3 regions of the Rothia sp. LK2588 genome follow, and region 2 is predicted to be linked to each of the others. Evidence: riboswitches for the same ligand, from Rfam matches in the RefSeq annotation. Region 2 holds a riboswitch; each other region holds the start of a gene.

Region 1 (2,262 bases), on a different contig from region 2:
AGGTGTTCGATGGGTTTCTCTCCCCGATGTACGGGGCCGATGAGGGGTAGGTCGTCGGGGGTGCCGGGGCGTGCCCGGGAGATGACTTCGTAGAGTTCGAGTTCGGTGATGGCTGGGATGAGGTCGTGGGCGTCGCGAAGCAGCTGGTAGACCCCGCCGGCGTTGATGCCGGGAAGGCGGTCTTCGCGGGAGGTGGCACCGATGACGAGGGTGTTGTCTTCGCGGGGCACGATGTAAACGGGGTTGCCGCGGACGACCCCGCGGACGGTGGAGGTGAGGAAGGGGCGTTGGTTCTCGGGTATGCGTAGGCGTAGTACGTCCCCGTAGACGGGTCTCAGCGGCAACGTGGAGACCTCGGGGATGCCGTGGAGGTCTGTGGCGCCGAGCCCGTTGGCGATGATGATGTGTTCGGCGGTGGTGGTGCCGGGGTTCCCCGTTTGGTCTCGCCAGGTGACGGCGCGCGCGGTGGGGTGCGGGGCGTCCGCGATCAGGACGCCGGTTGCGGTGACGGGGTGGATCTCGCCGGTGAGGTGGTTGGCGAGGGCGCTGGCGAACCAGCGGGGGTTGATTTGGTGGTCGCCGGTGATTTGGATGGCGCCGGTGAGCCGTGGGGAGAGTACCGGTTCGGTGGTGCGTGCGGCGCGGATGCTGATGGGTGTGGTTTCGAGGCCGAGTTCGCGTTGGTAGTCGGCGAGTTCGGTGAGTGCTTGTTTGTCTGCGGTGTCGTAAGAGCAGACGAGGGTGGGTGTGTCGCGGAGTCCGACGTTCTCCCCTGTGGTGTGTTGGACGTCGGCGGCCAGTTCTGCGTAGAGTTCGGCGGCGCGTTTCATGAGGGGTACGAGGGGTTCTTGGCGGAACTGCACTTCGGAGGCGGGCGCGAGCATGCCGGCGGCGGCGCGGGTGGCTTCGCTGGCGGGTGCGGGGTCGAGTAGTGTGACGGTGCGTCCGGCCCGTTGAAGGCGGAAGGCTGTGGTGAGGCCGATGATGCCGGCGCCGATGATGAGGATGTCGGTGTGCTCTGGTGGGGTGTTGGGCGCGGGTGTAGATTGGTGGATAGCGGCGTCGCTATCGGCTGGGTTGTAGAGGGTAGCGCCCATGGGCAACACTTCCTTTCGGCGGCATGATCCGCATCAAGTTCGACGGTCGGCTTTTCGCCCTCTCAGCCCGCTATGGGGCTCCCGTAGGTTCTCTTCACTATAAACCCGCCCGATCACTGATGGAAAGATTGTAGGGTCTTCGATGACTGAACATGACACGTTGAATGATGGGACTCCCCTAGGTACTGACCGTGCTGGGCAGGAGCCCGCGGTGAGCGGTGGCGTTATGCCCGGTGGTGGTGTGGGCCGGGGGCGTGGGCAGCGGGTGGAGTTGTTGAATGCCGCGCGCCTGTACCTCTGCACGGATTCCCGCGCCGATCGTGGGGACCTTGAGGAGTTTTTGGATGCCGCGTACGCCGGCGGTGTCGACATTATCCAGTTGCGGGATAAGAAGATTTCGGCTGCGGAGGAGATCGCCGCGTTGCTGATCTTGAAGCGGGTGGCTGCCCGTCACGGCAAGCTGTTTGCCGTCAATGACCGCGCCGATATCGCTGCGCTGGTCGGCGCCGACGTCTTCCATGTGGGCCAGGACGATCTCTCCCCCGCCCAGGCGCGCGAACTTTTGGGCCCGGACGTGATCATTGGCCGCTCGACGCATGCCCCCGGGCAGGCCGATGAGGCGATCGATAACCCCGAGGTAGACTACTTCGCCTGCGGGCCCGTGTGGGAGACCCCCACCAAGCCCGGGCGCGCTGCGGCGGGTTTGGGTTACCTGCGCTATGTGGCGGACAAGAAACCCGCCAAACCGTGGTTCGCGATCGGAGGGGTCAACCCCGAGACCTGCCCGCAGGTGCTGGACGCCGGGGCGCACCGGATCGTGGTGGTCCGCGCGATCACCGAGGCGACGGAGTCCCGCCAGGCGGCACAGCGGTTGGTCGCGGCGTTGGCTGGCTAAGCGTTGGGCCCGTCTTCCCCGGGGCGAGGCCGATTTGACCTGTTTGCCTAAAATTGCCCTGTGCAGAATCTTCTCTTCCCCTCCGATCCGACCTCGGCCGCCGATTCCTCCTGTGAGGCGGTCCTCTTTCGCGACCTGAAATGGGTCGACCGCTCCCCCACGGTCGTCATCGAACCGCTACTGAACGGTCAGCCCACCGGGCACCTGCACCGCGTACCGTTGCACCCCGAGGGGTTCATCGGTTTCGACACCCGCACGGATGCCCTGGAA
Region 2 (2,262 bases):
CCGACATCCGCGCGTTGCCCGGTCACCGGCGCCAGCGCCGCGATGAGGACGCCGGCGATCGTCAACCCCGCCGAGAGCGTGGCGGAGGCGTGGTCGGTGTCGCCGAAACTCTTCGAGGTGAGGTACACCGTGAACACGAAGGTGGTCATGATGGCGTTGAAGGCCGCCGATCCCATGTCCCATAGCGCCCAGGCCGTGATCGTCGAGCGTTTCGCCGGGTGCGGGGTGGAGCCGGAGTCACGGGCAGAGCTTGGTTCTCGGCTCGTGGCGGAGACGCGGTGAGCCTCCGGGGTGGGGCGGCCGTGCGGGCGGGAAGAGGAGCGCGGTGAACTCATAGGTTTAAGCCTAACGGTCTCCGGGCGCTCGCGGCCGTGCGGCACCCGATGTGGCGGGCGGGCACGAAAAAGCTCCCGCCCCGTGAGGGAGCGGGAGCTTGATCGGTGCGGGGAGAAGAATTAGATCTCCTTCTGACCGCCGCGAGCCTTGTTCTTCGCCTGAGCCTTTGCTGCGGCACGAGCCACGAAGACCTTGATCAGGGTGCCGGTCATACCGGAGATAGCAGCCCAGATCAGGATGTCGCGCCAGCGCTCATCGTCTTCGGGGTTGTTCTGCGGGGGCTCGTTGCCGGTGACCTTGCGCCAGGTAGCGGTCAAAATCTTGTTAGCCAGAGCCACGCCGCCCAGCGATGCTGCGGAGCTGACGATCTGAATCGGGTTCATATGAAAACGTCCTTTGGTTCGGTTTTTGAAAGGATACGAGTCTCAGAATATCCCCAACCGCTCTCTCAATCCATCCACACGCCGCACCGGCATGACACCGCCGGGTCTCACGGCGTAGACTAAACACCACACGTTTTGAATTTGATACGTGAGAAACGACAGGGGAGCACCGCCCGGTGCTGAGAGTGCGTACGCAGACCCTCGAACCTGATCCGGTTAGTACCGGTGGAGGAAGTCGAGTTCTCCAAGTCCACGGTTGTCCGTGGCCCCCTTCCATGCTCACTGGAAGGCAGATCAGTTTCATGGCCTCAAGCCACCAGTCATCGCGCACCGTCGGCGCTCGCATCGACGCCGCGGACTTCGGCTGGCACCATCCCACCCGCGAACACCCCTCTGTGCACGATCTGAACTTCACCATCGCTCCCGGCGAGAAAGTGCTGTTGCTGGGCGGCTCGGGTGCGGGTAAGTCGACGGTGTTACACGCTATGGGCGGATTGATGCACGACGAAGACGGCCAGTCTCAGCTGGGTCAAATGAGCCTCAACGGTCAGCCCTCGCACGAGACGCGCGGCGTGTCGGGCCTGATGCAGCAAGATCCCGAATCATCGGTGGTGCTGGCCCGGGTCGGTGATGACGTCGCGTTCGGCCCCGAAAACCTGGCGGTGCCCCGCGACGAGATCTGGACGCGCGTGGTGGCGTCCCTGCGCGCGGTCGGCTTGGATGACCTGGCGCTGAATCACCCCACCCACGCGCTTTCCGGCGGGCAGAAACAGCGGCTCGGGCTGGCCGGGATCCTGGCCATGCACCCCGGCGCGCTGCTGCTCGACGAACCCACCGCCAACCTTGACCCCGCCGGCGTGACCGAGGTGCGCGACGCCGTCTTGGCCGCGCAGGCCGCCACCGGGGCCACCCTGGTGGTCATCGAACACCGCGTGGGCGTGTGGGCCGAGCACATGGACCGGGTGATCGTGCTGGGACCTGAAGGCATCACCCACGACGGTTCCCCCGAAACCGTGTTGGAACAGGCCCGCGAAGAACTCATCGCCGCCGGTGTGTGGCTGCCCGGGTACGTCCCGCAGGTTCCCGAACGCGCCGAGAACCCCGGCGAGGTGCTGTTGACCGCCCGCAACCTGGGCATCACCCGGCAGAACCCCACCCGCGCACAGCTCAAACAACGCGCCCGGTCGTTGGCCGCCGGGGACGAACCGCGGTTACCGCTACCTACCGTGACCAGCGGCATCGACGTGGACGTCCGCGCCGGCGAACACCTGGCCATCCTGGGGGACAACGGTGCGGGGAAGTCGACGCTGGCGCTCACCCTGGCGGGTCTGCTGGCACCGACCGAAGGCACCCTGGAGGCCACCGACACCCTGCGCACTGACCAGCAGGGTGAGTACGCGCCCCGCCTCGGGGCCGACATCTTCTCCTGGAAACCCGCCGACCTAGCCTCCCGAGTGGGGCTGGTCTTTCAGGAACCAGAACAGCAGTTCCTCAAGGCGACCGTGCGGGAAGAACTGGAGTTTGGCCCCCGCCACCTGACCAA
Region 3 (2,262 bases), on a different contig from region 2:
GGGCGCGAGATCAACGTGATCGGCCGCGTCATCGAAAAGTACGCCGCCCGTTTTGGTTACGGGGTGGTACGCGACTTCACCGGCCACGGCGTGGGACGTGAATTCCACTCCGGCCTGATCATTCCGCACTACGACACCGCGCCCGCGTACTCCACCGAGATGAAGGTGGGAATGATCTTCACGATCGAACCCATGCTCACCCTCGGAACAATCGAGTGGGACATGTGGGAGGACGACTGGACCGTGGTCACCCGCGATCGTAAGCGCACCGCCCAGTTCGAACACACCCTCGTGGTCACCGAGGACGGGGCCGACATCTTGACCCTGCCCACGATCTCCTAACCATTATCATTCACTCGCCGCCTGCTGGCGGCCGCCCTCAGAAAGAAGCTATGAGCAACACCATTGTAGAAACCGTTGAAGGTCAGACCGAAGTTTTCAAGCCGAACCCCGAGGACCTGGCGATCGGCATCGATATAGGCGGCACCGGCATGAAGGGCGGTGTCGTCGACATCCGCACCGGCAACCTGGTCTCCGAACGCTTCCGCATCCCCACCCCCTCGCCGGCTACTCCCGAGGCCTGCGCCGAGGTGGTCGTCCAGATCGTCGAAGAGCTGCAATCGCGCGAGCTCGCCCCGGCACCGGATTCATCGATCGGCATCGACTTTCCCGCCGTGGTGAAGAACGGCATCACCCTCTCGGCGGCCAACGTGGACGAATCGTGGGTGGGCGCTGACCTGGAAGGCATCATGTCTGCCGCGCTGGGCGGCCGCCGCGTGCATGCCCTCAACGACGCCGACGCCGCCGGTTTGGCCGAGGCTCACTACGGTGTAGGACGCGACCACGGCGGCCTCATCGCGGTCATCACCTTGGGCACCGGCATCGGTTCCGCACTGATCAACGAGGGAAATCTGATCCCCAACACCGAACTCGGTCACCTGGAGATCGACGGTCACGACGCCGAGTCGCGCGCCTCCGCCCGCGCCCGCGAGCGCGAGGACCTCTCGTGGAAGAAGTACGGCAAGCGCCTGCAGCGCTACTTCACCCACGTGGAGATGCTCTTCTCCCCCGATCTCTTCGTGATCGGCGGGGGTATCTCGAAAAACCCGCAGAAGTTCCTGCCCTACTTCGAAGATGACGTTCGCACCCCGATCGTAATGGCGACCCTGCGTAACAATGCCGGCATCGTCGGCGCCGCCCTCTGGGCTGCCGGTTGGGATCACACCAACGACTAGGGCGATAGCTCTCTGCTATCATGAGCTGTGACACACGGGGTGCTCCCTACCGTGGGGAGCTGAGATAACACCCGTCGAACCTGATCTAGTTAGAACTAGCGAAGGGATTGTGACATGGCTCAGTCATATCTGCATACTTCTTCAACGACCGCGCACGCCGAGGGTTCTCGGCCCGCGGTCGCTCGCGTTTTATCGATCGCGGGCACAGACCCTACCGGCGGTGCAGGTTTGCACGCAGACCTCAAATCGATTGCGGCCGCCGGCGGGTACGGCATGGGGGTGGTGACCTCGCTGGTGGTTCAAAACACGCGCGGGGTGCAAGAGATTCACACCCCCGACCCCGAGTTTCTCACCGCCCAGTTGCGCGCTGTCAGCAACGACGTGGTCATCGACGCGGTCAAGATCGGCATGATCGCAGACGCACCCTCGACGCAGGCCGTCATCGACTGGCTCGACGAACTCCCCGAACAGATCCCGGTGGTCGTCGACCCGGTGATGGTCGCCTCCTCGGGCCACGCGCTGGCCGAGTCTATCTCAGGCGAGCTGTTGCGCCGCGCCACCATCATCACGCCGAACCTGATCGAGCTGGCCCAGCTGGTGCAAGAGGAGCAGGCGGGGACCCGTGATGAGATGGTGGCGCAGGCTCAGCGCTTGGCGGCGTTCACCGGGGTGCAGGTGGTGGCCAAGGGCGGGCACCTCAGTGGCGAGGACGACCGCGACAACCTGTTGGTCGATGCCACGGGTATTCGAGCACAGGCCCCTTCACCAGTGGTACACACGACCGCAGCGCACGGCACCGGATGCTCGCTCTCCTCCGCCATTGCGACGCGTCTGGGTGCGGGTTACTCCGCCCAAGACGCGGTGGCCTGGGCGACCGCCTGGGTGCGCGAGGCCCTAGAGAACGGCGAGGCGTTGCAGGTGGGTTCGGGCAACGGACCCATCGATCATTTTCACCGCCTGCGGCGTCAGGCGGAGTTCTCGGATCAGCGCCCGCGCGTGTTCCGCGATGTCCCGGCGCCGCAGGCCG

What was found. Region 2 has a riboswitch for thiamine pyrophosphate ahead of VVR12_RS10135 (ABC transporter ATP-binding protein). Riboswitches for the same ligand answer to the same signal wherever they lie in the genome.
Region 1: another riboswitch for thiamine pyrophosphate. It lies ahead of thiO (glycine oxidase ThiO); the one in region 2 lies ahead of VVR12_RS10135 (ABC transporter ATP-binding protein).
Region 3: another riboswitch for thiamine pyrophosphate. It lies ahead of VVR12_RS03875 (bifunctional hydroxymethylpyrimidine kinase/phosphomethylpyrimidine kinase); the one in region 2 lies ahead of VVR12_RS10135 (ABC transporter ATP-binding protein).

What each region holds. Positions count from the first base shown of each region.
Region 1 is NZ_JAYWLS010000001.1:483,200-485,461, reverse strand. Features, by position in the region: gene thiO (glycine oxidase ThiO) at 1-1,097, opposite strand, end outside; TPP riboswitch at 1,091-1,192, opposite strand; gene thiE (thiamine phosphate synthase) at 1,324-1,992, shown strand; gene VVR12_RS02305 (hypothetical protein) at 2,053-2,262, shown strand, end outside.
Region 2 is NZ_JAYWLS010000004.1:333,394-335,655, reverse strand. Features, by position in the region: gene VVR12_RS10145 (MFS transporter) at 1-335, opposite strand, end outside; gene VVR12_RS10140 (DUF4235 domain-containing protein) at 456-719, opposite strand; TPP riboswitch at 870-970, shown strand; gene VVR12_RS10135 (ABC transporter ATP-binding protein) at 1,022-2,262, shown strand, end outside.
Region 3 is NZ_JAYWLS010000001.1:820,085-822,346, forward strand. Features, by position in the region: gene map (type I methionyl aminopeptidase) at 1-342, shown strand, start outside; gene ppgK (polyphosphate--glucose phosphotransferase) at 393-1,235, shown strand; TPP riboswitch at 1,261-1,360, shown strand; gene VVR12_RS03875 (bifunctional hydroxymethylpyrimidine kinase/phosphomethylpyrimidine kinase) at 1,350-2,262, shown strand, end outside.